One region of the Methylobacterium sp. B1 genome, then DNA from elsewhere that is predicted to be linked to it. Evidence: predicted binding sites of a transcription regulator. Region 1 holds the regulator's gene; the other holds the start of a gene.
What was found. The regulator LexA, encoded in region 1, represses DNA repair genes until DNA is damaged. The targets are predictions, from matches to a motif close to TGTTCNNNNTGTGTTCNG.

Region 2: a site for LexA is predicted at 4,585-4,602, ahead of I53_RS12425 (DUF3072 domain-containing protein). Genes of this name have one in related genera too.

The regions. Positions count from the first base shown of each region.
Region 1 covers NZ_BACT01000318.1:1,772-10,792, reverse strand. Annotated here, with positions in the region: gene I53_RS09330 (AlkA N-terminal domain-containing protein) at 357-1,250, opposite strand; gene gltA (citrate synthase) at 1,307-2,596, opposite strand; gene gltX (glutamate--tRNA ligase) at 2,827-4,254, opposite strand; partial or broken gene I53_RS09315 (ComEC/Rec2 family competence protein) at 4,447-6,738, shown strand; gene lexA (transcriptional repressor LexA) at 6,732-7,469, opposite strand; gene I53_RS09305 (hypothetical protein) at 7,720-8,166, shown strand; gene I53_RS09300 (hypothetical protein) at 8,185-8,400, opposite strand; gene I53_RS09295 (divalent metal cation transporter) at 8,481-9,021, shown strand, end outside.
Region 2 covers NZ_BACT01000425.1:470-7,006, reverse strand. Annotated here, with positions in the region: partial or broken gene I53_RS12450 (ABC transporter substrate-binding protein) at 1-410, opposite strand, end outside; partial or broken gene I53_RS12445 (tyrosine phosphatase family protein) at 558-1,126, shown strand; gene I53_RS12440 (branched-chain amino acid ABC transporter substrate-binding protein) at 1,139-2,275, opposite strand; gene I53_RS12435 (polysaccharide biosynthesis/export family protein) at 2,426-3,595, opposite strand; gene I53_RS35740 (hypothetical protein) at 3,856-3,978, opposite strand; gene I53_RS12425 (DUF3072 domain-containing protein) at 4,292-4,576, opposite strand; gene I53_RS12420 (gluconokinase) at 4,752-5,324, shown strand; gene I53_RS12415 (Cof-type HAD-IIB family hydrolase) at 5,329-6,150, shown strand; partial or broken gene I53_RS12410 (transglycosylase SLT domain-containing protein) at 6,339-6,537, shown strand, end outside.

The DNA.
Region 1 (9,021 bases):
GCACCGACGTCCCGGAGCTCAGAGGAGCCCGGCTCGGCGGGCGAGCATGATCGCGAAGGCGAGGCAGGCGGCGAGGCTGACCCCCAGCATGGCGACGTTCGTCCAGAAGCGCACCGGCCGGCTGGAGCCTTCGATCCCGCTGGCGCGCAGTCGGACCCACGGCACATACAGGTAGAGAGCGATCAGCGTCAGGATCAGAAACGCGAAGGTGCCATGGGGGCACCGGGTCGACCAGCCCCTCCGTCATCGCGAGCACAGCGAAGTGACTCAGGGCTAGCGGCATACGTTAGCGTGGTGCCGACTGGATTGCTTCGCTCCGCTCGCAAGGACGGCGGCGTTGACATCAGGGAAGGCGATCACCGCCCCTTCACGGTCGCCTCGTCCGCCGCCCAGAGGTGCTGCGCCGCGTAGGCCCGGAACGGGCGCCACGCCTCGGCCCGGGCCAGGAGCGCCGCCGGGCTCGGACGCCCGGTGCGGCTCTCCAGCGCTCGCAGCAGGCCGACATCGCCCACCGGCAGGGCGTCGGGCAGCTTGAGCGCCCGCATGGCGATGTACTGCGCCGTCCAGGGACCGATCCCGCGGATCGCCGTGAAGCGGAGCACCGCGGCCTCCAGCGACTCCGCCGGGGCGAACAGGTCCGGATCGGCCAAAGCCGCCGCGGCCAGCGCCCGGATCGCCGCGCCGCGGGCCCGCGGCATGTTGAGCGCCAGGGCGATATCCGCCTCGACCAGATCCGCCGGCGTGGGAAAGACGTGGGTCAGCCCGCCCAGCGGCTCCGCGAGGGGCGTCCCGAACGCCGCCACCAGCTTGCCCGCGAGCCCGATTGCGGCCGCCACAGAGACCTGCTGACCGAGGATCGCCCGGCAGCCGGTCTCGAACGGGTCCCAGGCCCCGGGGAGGCGCAATCCCGGCCGCGCGGCGACGAGCGGGGCCAGGACCGGATCGCCGACAAGGCAGGCCGCGATGGCGCCGGGATCGGCGTCGCAGTCGAAGAGGCGGCGCAGGCGCCCCGCGACCGCCTCGGCGTGCCCGGCCTCGACGCCGCGCAGCGCGACGTGCAGGCAATCCGCGCCGGGCGCCACCGTCAGGAGCCCGTGCCGCCCCGCGATGCTGATCGTGCGGGCGTAGGCCGCCACGGGATCGGCCGCCTCGACGCCCGGGATCGCCCGCTTGGCGAGGAACGCGCGGATCGCCGCCCAGTCGTAGGGCGGCCGGACGGGCAGGCGGCGTTCGATCGCCCCCGCAAACACGAAGGGCGGCCTCTCGGCCGCCCCGTCGCTCGCGTCACAGGACAGGTGCTCCTGCCTCAGCCGCGCTGGTCGACCGGCACGTAGTCGCGCTGGGTCGGACCGACGTAGAGCTGGCGGGGACGGCCGATCTTCTGCGACGGATCCTCGATCATCTCGGCCCACTGGGCGATCCAGCCGACCGTGCGGGCCACGGCGAACAGCACCGTGAACATGTCGGTCGGGAAGCCCATCGCCTTGAGGGTGATGCCCGAATAGAAATCGATGTTCGGGTAGAGCTTCTTCTCGATGAAGTACTCGTCCTTGAGGGCAATCTGCTCCAGCTCCATGGCGACGTGGAGCAGCGGATCGTCGGTCTTGCCGAGCTCCTTCAGCACCTGATGGGTGGTGCTCTGCATGATCCGGGCGCGCGGGTCGTAGTTCTTGTAGACCCGGTGGCCGAAGCCCATCAGGCGGAACGGGTCGTTCTTGTCCTTGGCCTTGGCGACGTACTTGCCGACGTTCTCCGGGGTGCCGATCTCCATCAGCATCTTGAGCGCCGCCTCGTTGGCGCCGCCATGGGCCGGGCCCCACAGGCAGGCGATGCCGGCCGCGATGCAGGCGAAGGGGTTGGCGCCCGAGGAGCCGGCGAGCCGCACCGTCGAGGTCGAGGCGTTCTGCTCGTGGTCGGCGTGCAGGATGAAGATCTTGTCGAGCGCCCGGGCGAAGACCGGGTTCACCTCGTACTCCTCGCACGGCACCGCGTAGCACATGCGAAGGAAGTTCGAGGTATAGTCGAGGTCGTTCTTCGGGTACACGAACGGCTGGCCGATCGAGTACTTGTAGGCCATCGCGGCGAGCGTCGGCATCTTGGCGATCATGCGGATCGACGCGATCAGCCGCTGGCTCTCGTCCGTGATGTCGGTCGAGTCGTGGTAGAAGGCCGAGAGGGCGCCCACCGAGGCGACCATCACGGCCATCGGGTGCGCGTCGCGGCGGAAGCCGGTGAAGAACCGGTTCATCTGGTCGTGCACCATGGTGTGGCGCGTGACCCGATACTCGAAATCGGCCCGCTGGGCGGCGGTCGGCAGGGCGCCGAACAGCATCAGGTAGCAGGTCTCGAGGAAGTCGCCCTTCTCGGCGAGCTGCTCGATCGGGTAGCCGCGATAGAGCAGCACGCCCTCGTCGCCGTCGATATAGGTGATCTTCGATTCGCAGGACGCCGTCGAGGTGAAGCCCGGGTCGAAGGTGAAGGCGCCGGTCTGGGCGTAGAGCTTGCCGATATCGATCACGTCCGGCCCGATCGTGCCGGATTTCACCGGCAGCTCGATCGACTTGCCGTCCACGGTGATGGTGCTGGGTGCGCTCATGGATCGTGGACCCTTCTCTGGCGACGTGGCGGATGCCGGGCTCGGGCTGCCCGAGTCGGTCCCGGGGGCCTGAGCACACGCATTATGCTGCGGGTGCTCACAGGCATGGGTTACCCAAACGGCACTGCAGCAGCAACGGGGTCGGTGACAACCCGACCCCGACGCCAAGCAAATTCCACCAAGCGCAATTCGAGCCGGGGCCGGCAGTTCCCCGGCTACGCCCGGTGGCTTCAGACCTGCGGCACCTGATCGCCCAGGCGGGCGAGGGTTTCCGCCCGGCCGAGCACCGCCATCACGTCGAACAGGGGCGGGGAGGTGGTGCGGCCGGTCAGCGCCGCGCGCAGGGGCTGGGCCACCTGCCCGAGCTTGCAGCCGGCGTCCTCCGCGTACTGGCGGACCGCACCCTCGGTCGAGGCCGCATTCCAGTCCGGCAGCGCCTCGAGCACCGGCCGCACCCCGGCGAGCCGGGCGCGGCCCTCGTCGGAGAGGAGGGCGCGGGCCTTGTCGTCCAGCGCCAGCGGCCGCTGGGCGTAGAGGTAATAGGCGCTGTCGAGGAGCTCGATCAGCGTCTTGGCCCGCTCCTTCAGGCCCGGCATGGCCTGGGTGAGCTTGTCCTTGAGGTCGGGCTGCAGCGGCGCCGACAGGCCGCGCCCGGGACCGACATTGGGCAGGATCGTCTCGATCGCCGCGACGAGATCGGCATCGGTGCTGGTGCGGATGTAGAGGCCGTTGAGGTTGGCGAGCTTGGCGAAGTCGAACCGCGCCGCGGAGCGCCCCACCGCGCCGAGGTCGAAGGCCGCGACCATCTCCTCGGTGGAGAAGACCTCCTGGTCGCCGTGGCTCCAGCCGAGCCGAACGAGGTAGTTGCGCAGGGCCGCCGGCAGGTAGCCGAGATCGCGATAGGCCTCGACGCCGAGCGCCCCGTGGCGCTTCGAGAGCTTGGCTCCGTCCGCCCCGTGGATCAGCGGGATATGGGCCATCCGGGGAATGTCCCAGCCCAAGGCGGAAAAGATCTGGCTCTGGCGCGCCGCGTTGGTGAGGTGGTCGTCGCCGCGGATGATCTGCGTGACGCCCATGTCGTGGTCGTCGACCACCACGGCCAGCATGTAGGTCGGCGTCCCGTCCGAACGCAGCAGGACGAGGTCGTCGAGGTCCTTGTTGGCCCAGGTCACGCGGCCCTGGACGGCGTCCTCGACGACGGTCTCGCCCTCGGTCGGCGCGCGCAGGCGGATCACCGGCTTGACCCCGGCGGGGGCCTCGGACGGGTCGCGGTCGCGCCAGCGGCCGTCGTAGCGGGGGGCGCGGCCCTCGGCCCGGGCGGTCTCCCGCATCGAGGTCAGCTCCTCGGCGGTGGCATAGCAATGGTAGGCACGGCCGGCCGCCAGCAGCTCCTCGGCCACGGCCCGGTGGCGCTCGGCCCGGGCGAACTGGAACACCACGTCCCCGTCCCAGTCGAGGCCGAGCCAGGACAGGCCGTCGAGGATCGCGTCGATCGCGCCCTTGGTGGAGCGCTCCCGGTCGGTATCCTCGATGCGCAGCAGCATCTTGCCGCCGGTGTGGCGGGCGTAGAGCCAGTTGAACAACGCCGTGCGGGCCCCGCCGATATGCAGGTAGCCGGTGGGCGAGGGGGCGAAGCGCGTGACGACGGCTGAGGACATCGGTCCGGTATGTTCCGGGGCTGGTCGCGGACGGAGCGCGACGGACGGCGAAGGGGCGGCGGAGCGGCGAGGGGCTCGACAGGGCGCCCGTAGCACGAAGCACCGGCTGTAGCACGAGCCGGAGGATGCGTTAAGAATCGCCCGCAGAATCGCCCGGCCCCGAGACAGGTCGCGCGGAACGGGGCGGCGGCGATGCGGCGGATCGGCGCGAGGCTGGCGGGCGGCGCGGTGGCGCTGGCCGGCCCCCGCGCGCCCGCCCTCCCGGTCATCCGCCACTGGGTGGCCGAAGGCCTCGCCCGGGACGCCGAGCAGCGCCGGCTGTTCCCCTGGCTGGCGGTGGCCTTCGGCGGGGGGATCCTGGTCTGTTTCGCGGCGACCGACGGCGCGCCGAGCTTGGCCGCGCCCCTTGTCGCCGCCGCCCTTGCCCTGGCGCCGATCCCGCTCCTCGGCGCGCGCCCTGCGGCGCTGGCGGCGGTGCTCGCGGTGGCGGCCGCGTTCCTCGGCTTCGCGGCGGCGGCCTGGCGGGTCTCGGAGGTCGCCGCCCCGGTCCTCAACCGCACCACCATCGGCCCCCTCATCGGAACGGTCGAGGCCCTGGACGAGCGCGAGGTCGGCGCCCGGCTGCTGATCCGGGTGGAGAGCTTCGCCGGCCTCGCGCCGGAGGCGCGGCCCGCCCGGGTGCGGGTGTCATTCCGCAAGACGCCGACCCCGCTTCCCGGGGACGTCGTCGCCGCCACCGCCCGGTTGTTGCCACCCCCGGAGGCGGCCCGGCCCGGAGGCTACGATTTCGCCCGAGACGCCTACTTCCAGGGGATCGGCGCGGTGGGCTCGCTGGTCGGGGCGGTCACGATCCGGGCGCCGACCGAGCCGCCGCCCCTCCGCCTGCGGCTCGCCGCCACGCTCGACGCGGCCCGGAACGGGCTCACCCGCCGGATCGCGGAGGCCGCCGGCGGCCAAGCGGGCGCGGTGGCGGCGGCCCTGGTGACCGGCAAGCGCGGCCTCATCGGCCCGGCGACCAACGATGCGCTGCGCGCCGCCGGAATCTACCACGTTGTGTCGATCTCGGGCCTCCACATGGTGCTGGCCGCCGGCGTGGTGTTCTGGCTGGTGCGGGCGCTCCTCGCGCTGGTCCCCCATTGCGCGCTCCTCTGGCCGATCAAGAAGATCGCGGCCGGCTTCGCCATGGTGGGCGTCACCGCCTACTGCGCCTTCTCGGGCTGGGACATCGCCGCCGAACGCTCGCTGATCATGACCCTGATCATGCTGGGCGCGATCCTGGTGGACCGGCCCGCCCTGTCGATGCGCAACCTCGCCCTCGCGGCGCTGATCGCCCTGGCCCGGGAGCCGGAGGGCCTGCTCGGCCCGAGCTTCCAGATGTCCTCGGGCGCCGTGGCCGGGCTGATCGCCTGCGCGCGGCTGATCGACGGGCGGCTGTTCGTGCGCCCCGGGGCGGGCCGGCTCGGTCGGCTCGTCGGTAGCAGCCTCTCGGCGGTCACCGGGACCCTGGCCACGACCCTGGTGGCGCAGGTCGCGACCGCACCCTTCGCCACCTACCATTTCCAGACGATCCAGCCCTTCGGCCTCGTCGGCAACGCCCTGACCCTGCCGCTCGTCTCCCTCGTGGTGATGCCCTCCGCGGTGATCGGGATCCTCGCCTATCCCTTGGCCCTCGACCGCCCGATCTGGTGGCTGATGGGTCAGGCGGTGGGGGGCATGCTCGCCGTCTCCCAGTGGATCGCCGGGTTCGAGCGGGCCATCGTGGTCGTGCCGGCCTTCGGCACCGCGGCGCTGTTCCTGCTGACCGCGGGCCTGCTGCTGGCGACGTTGCCGGCCTCCCGCCTGCGCTGGCTCGCCGTGCCGCCGATCCTGCTCGGGCTCGTCGTCGCGGCCCGACCCGACCGCTACGACCTCTATGTCGATCGGCAGGGCGCGGGAGCCGCGGTGCGGGGGCCGGACGGACGGCTCGCAGCCCTCGGCAGCCCGTCCGGCTTCGTCCTCGAACAATGGCTGAAGGCGGACGGCGACGGACGGGGAGCCGGGGCAGTGATCGTCCGATCGGGCAGCGGCCGCTGTGACCGGCTCGGATGCACCGCGCGCTTGCCGGACGGACGGGCGGTCGCCCTGGTCCGGGACCGGCGGGCCTTCCCGGAGGATTGCGCCCGCGCCGCGGTGCTGATCACGGGCCTCGTGGCCCCTCCGACCTGAACCGGCCCCCTGGTGATCGACCGGCGCGTCCTGGCCGCCCAGGGCGCCGTCGCCCTCAGGTCCGACGGCGAGAGCTTCGTCGCCCGTCACGCCCGGGCCGATGGCCGCGCCGTGCCCTGGCGACCACGCTCGGGACACGGGTCGGGGCCGCCACAACCGGTCACCGCGCCCTCCGCGGAGGCCCGCGCCTCTGACGACGGGGCGACAACGCCTCCGGAAACCGATGCGTCGGGCGGGGACCTCGCCCCCGGCGACGCGCCGGCCGAGCCGCTTCAGTAGCGGCGGACGAGGCTGACGAGGCGGCCCTGGATCCGGACCCGGTCGGGCCCGAGGACGCGCGTCTCGTAGGCCGGGTTGGCGGCTTCCAGGGCGATCGAGGAGCCGCGGCGGCGCAGACGCTTGAGCGTCGCTTCCTCGTCGTCGATCAGCGCCACGATGATGTCGCCGGTATTGGCCGTGTCCTGCTTGCGGATCACCACGAGGTCGCCGTCGAGGATGCCGGCCTCAACCATCGAGTCGCCGCGCACCTCCAGGGCGTAGTGCTCGCCGCCGGCCACGAAATCCGGCGACAGGGTGATGGCATGGCTCTGGTTCTGGATCGCCGAGACCGGCGTACCGGCGGCGATCCGGCCCATCACCGGGATCGAAATGGCACGACCGGCGTCGTCGATCATCCGTGTGCTGGCCGGGGCCGGCGGCGGCTTGGACTTGCCGCCCTCGACCACGCTCGGGGTGAAACGGCGCGGCTCGGCCGGGGCCGAAGATGGGGCCGAAGATGGGACCGTCTGGCTCAGGCTCTCGGGGATGCGGATCACCTCGATGGCGCGCGCCCGATTCGGCAGGCGCCGGAGGAAGCCGCGCTCCTCCAGGGCCGTGATCAGCCGGTGGATGCCGGATTTCGACTTGAGGTCGAGGGCGTCCTTCATCTCGTCGAAGGACGGCGGGACGCCGCATTCCTGCATCCGGCTCTGGATGAAACGCAGGAGGTCCAGCTGCTTGCGCGTGAGCATCGAAGGGGGACTCGCGGCTTGGCAGACCGCCCCGTGACGGTCTCTGAAACAAATCACGAACAGGTTAAACGTTCCGCAAGTGTTCCGCAAGGGCGGCACCGCTACGCTTGGCGCGTCGCTCCGCGCTCGCGGGAGCAAGGTCGAGAAACGCATTGACGGCGCAAGCGGAGCCGTTTCAATGCACCGCGGCGCCCCGCCGGGAAGGCGGCGGATCCGGGCCGCGGGCTGGGACCCTCTTGGGATGACGAGGATGCGACGACCCGCAGCTCTGCTGCCCCTCGGCCTCGCCGCCCTCGGCCTCGCCGGCTGCACCACCGGGTTCTCCTACATCTCGCGGAACTACGTGGCGCTCACCCCCCAGGTGGTGACGATCGGCTGCAAGGAGCCCTACGAGGTCTACGACAACCGGCAGATGCGCCGGATGCTGATCGTCTCGAACGCCCTGCGCGAATATACCGGCTGCAACCTGAGCGAGGCCCGGATCGATCCGGAGCCGGACGCCACCCGGGTGAAGCGCTTCCGCACCGCCGCCCGGGCCTATCTCGACGAGACCGTGCGCGAGGATTGCCGGATCACCGGCGAGACCGTGTTCGATCCGCTGAAGACCGAGTTCGCCTACGCCTGCGACACGCCGATCGAGAAGCGTGGCACCGTGGTCCCCCGCCTGCCCGGCCGCAATCCCGGTCTCGCCCGCTGACCGACCGGCGGCGCGCCGTCAGGCGCCCGGCTTCGGGAAGGTCCGTTCCGCCGCGTCGCCGGCGGCGGCGAGCAGGGCGCGGGCGAAGGCCCGGGCTTCCGCCCGGTCGAGAACGATCGCGGCGGTGACCGGCGCGCCGCCGAGGTCGGCCAGGGCGAGTTCCAGGCGCACCCCGTCGGGCACGGCGGTCGCCTGCAGGCTCCAGCCGGAGCCCCGATCCGTGCTCTCCGCCATCACATGTTCCTCCCGCCTGCCCCGGGAAAACGCCGCAGGCGCCCGCCGGAACCGGCCGTGCGCGGGACTGTTCCCGAGCCGTGCCCAGCGCTTCCCTGCCTCGCCTGTCCGCTTACCTCAAGGCCGCAGGCCCGGGACTCGTGGTGATGCTGGCCGATACGGATGTCGGAAGCCTCCTCACGGCGGCCCAGAGCGGGGCGCGCTGGGGCTATTCGCTCCTGCTCCTCCAGATCCTGCTGGTGCCGATCCTGTACGTCGTCCAGGAGCTGACGGTGCGACTCGGGACCGCCACCGGACGCGGCCACGGCGCGCTGATCCGGGAGCGCTACGGGCCGGCCTGGGCCTGGATCTCGTACGGCGGCCTCGTGGTCGCCGGCATCGGCGCCATCGTCACGGAATTCTCCGGCATCGCCGGCATCGGGGACCTGTTCGGGGTGCCGCGGCTCGTGAGCCTCGGCCTGCCGGCCTGCCTGCTCCTGGGGCTCGTCTTCACCGGGAGCTACCGGCGCGTCGAGGTCGTGGCGATCGTGGTCGGCCTGTTCGAGCTGGTCTTCGTCGGGCTCGCCGTCGCGGCGCGGCCGAACCTGCCCGAGATCGTCGCCTCCTTCGGGGACATGCCGC
Region 2 (6,537 bases), on a different contig from region 1:
GCGCCCCGGGCGTTCAGGCCGAACGGCACCGCGGTGGCCAGCGCGAAGGTCGGATCCTTGGCCATGCCGAGGGTCGCGGGCCCATGGCCCATCTCGACGGTGCCGGCGGCCACGGCGTCGAGCAGCCCGTCGGCCGGCACCGGCTCGCCGGGGCCCTGAACCTGGATCTGGAAGCGCCCGTCGGTGGCCTCGGCGACGATCCGGCTGAGCGCCTCGGGGGCGCCGTACAGGATGTCGAGCGTCTTGGCGTAGGCGGAGGACAGGCGCCAGCGCAATTCCGGGGCACTCTGGGCCCGGGCCGGGGCGGCGAGCGGCCCGGTGAGCGCCGCGGCCGCGCCGAGGCCGGCGGTCAGCACGCTCCGGCGCCGGGTCCCGGCCGAGGGGGATCGCGCGAGGTGAGGTTCGTCCAACGGCATCTCGTCCGAGCAGGTCCGGTCCGACCGGGGCCGGATCGGAGGTCGCAGGTAGCACGTCCGTGCCGGTACTCGAAAGCCGCGGGCGCCGGGGCGGTTCCGTCGCGCCTCGAAACCGGCCTCCGCCCGTGCTAGGCGCCGGGGATGCGAACCGAGCCCGCCGTCACCCTGCACACCGTCTGCGGCCTGGAGGAGCTGGCCGGCCACGGCGCCCGCGGCGTCAGCCACGTCCTGTCGCTGCTCGATCCCGGAACGCCGGAGCCCGAGGCCTTCACCGCCTACGGCGCCCATGCCCGCACGACCCTCCGGTTCCACGATTGCCTCGCCCCGGGCGAAGGCCTCACCCCGCCGAGCCCGAGCATGTCGGGGCGATCCTCGATTTCGGGCGGCACCTCGACGGCGCCGGCCATCTCCTGGTTCATTGCCATTACGGCCTGTCGCGCTCCACCGCGGCGCTGCTGATGTTGTTCGCGCAGGCCGAGCCCGCCACTCCCGCCGCCGCTCTGGTCGAGCGTCTCCACGCCCTGCGCGAGCCCGCTTGGCCGAATGCGCGCATGATCGGCTTCGCCGACACGATGCTGAATCGGGAGGGACAGCTCAGCGCGGCGGTGCGGCGGCTGCACGCTCTGCAACTGCAGGTCCGCCCGCATCTCGCCGAGCTGCTTCGCGGTCTCGGCCGCGGCGCCGAGGTCGAGGCCGCGCAGGCGCTGTGAGCGGCGGGGCTCTCACTTCCCGGCCGGCGTGAAGCTCCCGTCCTTCCAGACATAGAGCACATAGCCCTGCGCGGTGACGTCGCCCTTGGCGTCGAAGCCGACCGTGCCGAGCACGAGATCGAACCGCTCCGTATGCAACGCCTGCGCGATGGGGCGCGCCTCGGTTGAATGGGCGAAGTTGCCGGCCGCAACCAGGGCCTGCATCGCCGCATACCCGTAGACCGTCGAGCCGGTGGGATCGACGCCCTCAGCCTTGAAGGCCTTCACGACGGCCGCGGCGGCGGGCTGCCGGCTCGGGTCGAGGTAGAAGGTCATCAGCACGCCGTTGCTCGCCGATCCGGCGGTCTTGGCGAAATCCGGCGTGGCGATGGCCGAGGTGCCGAACCATTGCGGCCGGTAGCCCCGGTCCGCGGCGATCTTCACCAAGCGGCCCATCTCGGCGGCGTCGCCGCCATAATAGACGACCTCGATCCCCGCGCCCTTGAGGCGGTCGGCCAGGGCGGAATCGTCGGCGTCGCTGGGCGAGAACGACAGGAACAGCGCCTCGTTCACGCCGATGCGGTTGAGATTGTCCTTCGTGGCGGCGGCGAGGCTGCGGGCGGCGGGCGTCTGGTCCTGGATGAGAGCGATCTTCCGGTCGCGGAACCGCTCGGCCAGAACGGCGGCGGACAGGCGGGCCTGATCGTCGTCGCGCCCGCACACCCGGAAGATCGTCGGCAGCCCCCTGTCGGTGAGCCGCGCCGCAACCGAGGCCGCGGAAATCATCACCACGCCGTTCTGGGCGTAGATGTCGGAGGCGGCGATCGAGGCGTTGGAGCAGACATGGCCGACCACGAGCCGGACGTTGCCGCGCACGAAATGGTTGGCCACCGCAGTGGCGGTGTTGGAATCGCAGGCATCGTCCTGCACGTCGAGGGTGACGGGCTGGCCGTCGAGTCCCCCCATGGCGTTGGCGTCCCGGGCCGCAGCCTCGACCCCCCGCAGCACCTGCTCGCCGACCGCCACGTAGGGTCCCGACCGCGGGACGGCCACGCCGATCACCACGTCGGCCGCCGCAGGAGTGGCCGGCAGGAACGCGAGACACAGGCTCAGGGCTATCAGTGCGGGCCGGAGCGGCCCGTGGGCGGGGACGAAACGTCCGATCTTCATCGGGCTCTTCTGGGCATCCTTGCGCGGCGGGTCAGCGCGACGGCGGATGCGGCTCCGTAGCCCCGATCCCGCCCCGCACCCTGTGCCCATACGCGAGGACGCGGAGAAACGCGATTTTTTTCCGCCGCTGTCCCGTATGCGGACCGCCTCCTACTTGGCGTAGGAGTAGGCCAAGGCGGCGGAGGAGACCGGTCCGGTGATGCCGCTGAAGACGGTGAGCACCTTCTGGACCTCGGTGAACGGCGCGTTCGACACGTAGACCAGATCGCGGTTGCGCATGCGGAACGCCTGGGAGACGAACAGGCTGTTGGGATCGCGCATGTCGATCCGGTAGACCACCGGCACCAGCGGCGTGCCGAGCAGCCGCGAGCTGGGGCTGAGGCGCCGCACGACGCTGGCCGGCTCGAACCGGAAGATGAACGTCCCGGCCGGGTCGGCGGCGAAGTCCGACAGGCCGCGCGCCTTGGCCAGCGCCTGGGCCAGGGTGATGCCGTCGGCCTGGAACGGTAGCTCGGTGCTGTTGCCCAGCGCGCCCACCGCGATGAAGGTCTGCGGGTCGCGCACCAGGGTGAGCACGTCGTTGGGCCGCAGGTAGATGTTCTCCTTGGGGTTCGACACCACCGTGGTCAGCGGCACGGTCGCGGTCACCGGGCCGCGCGAGAGCCGCACGAAGGTCTCGTTGACCGGCGCGCGGTTGCCGCCGGCGGCGGCGATGACGTCGAGGATGCGGTCGCCGTGGCCCGAGAGCGGCAGGCGGGCGCCGGCGGCGCCCTCGCCGGTGACGGTCACCGCCTGGCTGATCGGCCGGGTGACCGAGACCAGCACCTGCGGCTGGATGGCCTTGCCGGCGAGTTCGTTCTCGATGAGCGCCTGGACGTCCTGGGTGCGGCGGCCGGCGACCTTGATGCGGCCGGCGTAGGGCACCGAGATAGCGCCGTCGCGCCCGACGGGCTGCTCGGGGATGAGGGCGGACTTGGAGCCCGCCGAGAAGCGGTCGGCCACCAGCGGCCCGGAGAACAGGCCGCCCGACCCGGCTTCCCAGATCGAGACCGAGACCATGTCGCCGACGCCGATCACCGGCTCCGAGGAGGGACGGTGGTCGCCGAAGGAGGCGAGCAGGCTGTCCAGCGGCCGGCCGCGCAGGGCCTCGACCACCGAGGGCGTGACGTCGATGATCTCGTAGCGGGCGAGCAGGCCGCCGTCGGCGGTGGCCACCTCCGCCCCCGCCTGGATCGCGCTCGCCGTCGGACCCGCCGCAGGCAGGTACGTGCAGCCCGACATCGCCGTGACGGCGAGCAGGACAAGGGGAAGTTTGCGCATCCAGATGTTGCCCATCGGTATTGCCGAGCCCGTGCCTAGCCCATGGCGGCCCAGGTGTCCGTAGCGGGTGAGCCACACTCCGGCCGGCACGGCCAAGACTGCGAAGTCATCCTCGTTAAGCACAGCTTTTTCGGGGCATAGAGACGACGAATGCCGGGCGTTCGCCCGCGGTCGAAATATCGAGATACAAATCGGGACGTCATCAGCGGCCGCACATTGGCCGCTCCAGCCCAATGGCCAAAATCCCGCGACCGATCGGCTCAATTTCCCTGCGTGACTGCCGCGGTGATGTCGCCGTAGACGACGCTGACGCGGGACACGTAGTACCGGATGCTGCCGACGGCGACGAGGAAGATCATGCCGCCGAGCAGGGCGTATTCCATTGCCGTGGATCCGTGGACGTCGCGGGCGAACCGTACGGCCTCGGCACGAATCCGATCCGTCAAGCCGAACGCCGTCCGGACCCGTACCGCACGCCGTCCTGCTTCGCCGCCGCCCGGCTCATCCATGGTCGAACGTGCCTTTTCAGTCCCGCTGCCCGCGCGGCCTCACGCGCTGCATGGGGGATAACCTCTCGCCATTGCCGCCGGCTTAACGAGGTGTTCGAAACAGGCCACCTTGTCCATTCCGGCCGGGATACGCCGCCCGGACGTACACGGCGACGGGCGCGCCCGGGGGAAACGCGCCCGGCTTGGCTCAGGCGTGGCCGGCCTTGTGGCGAAGATCGTCGATCCGCTTCGAGGCTTCGGCCTTGTCGAGGTCAGGATCGAACGCCGCCGGCTCCTTGGCCTCTTCCGAGAGCGTCTTCAGATAGGAGGCCTGCGCGCCGGTCATCGGCTCGCCGCCAGTCGTCCACTGATCCGGATCCTTGATCTGGTTCGACACGTCCTTCGGGTCGGTCTTGGGGTTCTCCGTAGCGTCCTGATGCGATCCGGTACCCCGGCCGGCCTTCGGTGTTGCCTTCGCGGTTGTGCTAGCCATGCGACTCATGTTCCCTAAATGTTCGGCGTCTGCGGGGTGAACGCGCCCGGCCGCGCCGCGGTTCCTGCGGGCGCCGCAGCCCGTTTGCATCCCCGGCGATCTTCCCTTCTGGAAACCCGCTCCTATTGATGTGAGGGGCAGCGCCCCGACGCGCCTCGGAGCCAGGGTGGTCCGGATGACGTCCCAATCGGAGCCGGCGCCGGATGCCGGAACGGCCGCCGCCGGTCAGGTGCTCGTTGTCATGGGCGTCTCGGGTTCCGGGAAGAGCACCGTGGCGGCGCTGATCGCCGAGACGCTTGGCTGGATCTTCGTGGACGGCGACAGCTTTCACACGCCGGAGCACGTGGCGAAGATGCATGCGGGCCTCGCCCTCGACGATGCGGATCGCGCGCCCTGGCTGGCCCGGATTGCGACTTGGATCCAGCAGCGCCTCGACGCTGGCGAGTCGGGCGTGGTGGCCTGTTCGGCCCTCCGCCGCGCGTACCGGGACGTTCTCACCCGCGGGAGCCAGCGGGTTCGCCTCGTCTATCTGGACGGCGACCGGACCCTGATCGCGCAGCGCCTCGCCGAGCGGCAGGGCCATTTCATGCCGCCGCGTCTCTTGGACAGCCAGTTTGCGGCCCTGGAGATTCCGGGGGCCGATGAACACCCGATCACGGTCGGCATCCGCGAATCGCCCGAGGCCATTGCCGACCGGGTGGTCGCGGAACTCGCGGCCGAAATGCGCCGGGATACGGTTGGGAAGTGAGCGGATGATTGCAGGATCCGGCAAGGCTTCGGGCATCGCCCTGGTGATCTCGGACGTCGATGGAACCCTGGTGACCGGCGACAAGCGCCTGACCGAGGCGACGGTCACGGCCGTCCGGCGGCTGAGAGCGGCCGGCATCGGCTTCAGCATCGCCTCGGCCCGGCCGCCGATCGGGCTGCGGAACCTGGTCGCCGAACTCGAGCTCGACCTGCCGATGGGGGCGTTCAACGGCGCGAGCGTCGTGCGGCCGGACCTCTCGACCATCGAGGAACGGACCATCCCCGAGGCGGCGGCCCGGTCGGCCCTCGACCGGCTGTTGGCCGAGGGACTGGACGTCTGGGTTTTCGCCGAAGGGGCGTGGTGGCTGCGCGACCCGGAGGGTCCCTATACCGACCTCGAACGCCGCACGATCGGCGCGGAGCCCCGCGTCGTCGCCGATCTCGGCCCACTCATGGGGAGCGCAGCCAAGATCGTCGGCGTCAGCCGCGACCACGCCCATCTGGCAGCCTGCGAAGCCCGGATCGGGGCGGCCCTGGCCGGTCAAGCCACCATCCACCGTTCGCAGAAATACTACCTCGACGTGACGCCACCCCATCTCGACAAGGGGCGATTCGTCACCTGGATGAGCGCGCATCTCGCCATCCCGCCGGAGCGGATCGCCACCTTCGGCGATGCCGGCAACGACCGTCCGATGTTCGCGCACAGCGGATTCTCCGTGGCGATGGGCAATGCCGAAGCGGCGGTGAAGGCGGCTGCGCGCGCGGTCACCGACAGCAACGACGCGGACGGCTTCGCCCATGCGGTCGAGCGCTTCCTCCTTCCCTGACCGCCCGGCCGCCGCCCCGGGCATCCCTTTGGATCGCCGCGCCGCCGCGTGACGCGTCGCTGTGGCCCGCGGATCACAAACGCTCCCGACACCCCGGCCGCCCACAGGCTGCCGAACCGGGGCCGCTTTCCGGCCTCATTTCCCCGTGACCTAGCTTGACCACAGAACAAGCAGCACCGGGTCTCGGAATGCATCGCCTCATCCTGGCCGCCGTCCTCGCGGTCGTGCCCGCAGCCGCCTTCGGGCAGAGCGCGCACGACAATATCGACGCGTTGATCGAGCAGCAGGCCAAGGCGAACGGCGTGCCGGCAAGCTTCGTTCACGCCGTCGTCAAGCGCGAGAGCAACTACAATCCGCGGGCCAAGGGCGGCAGCGCCCTCGGCCTGA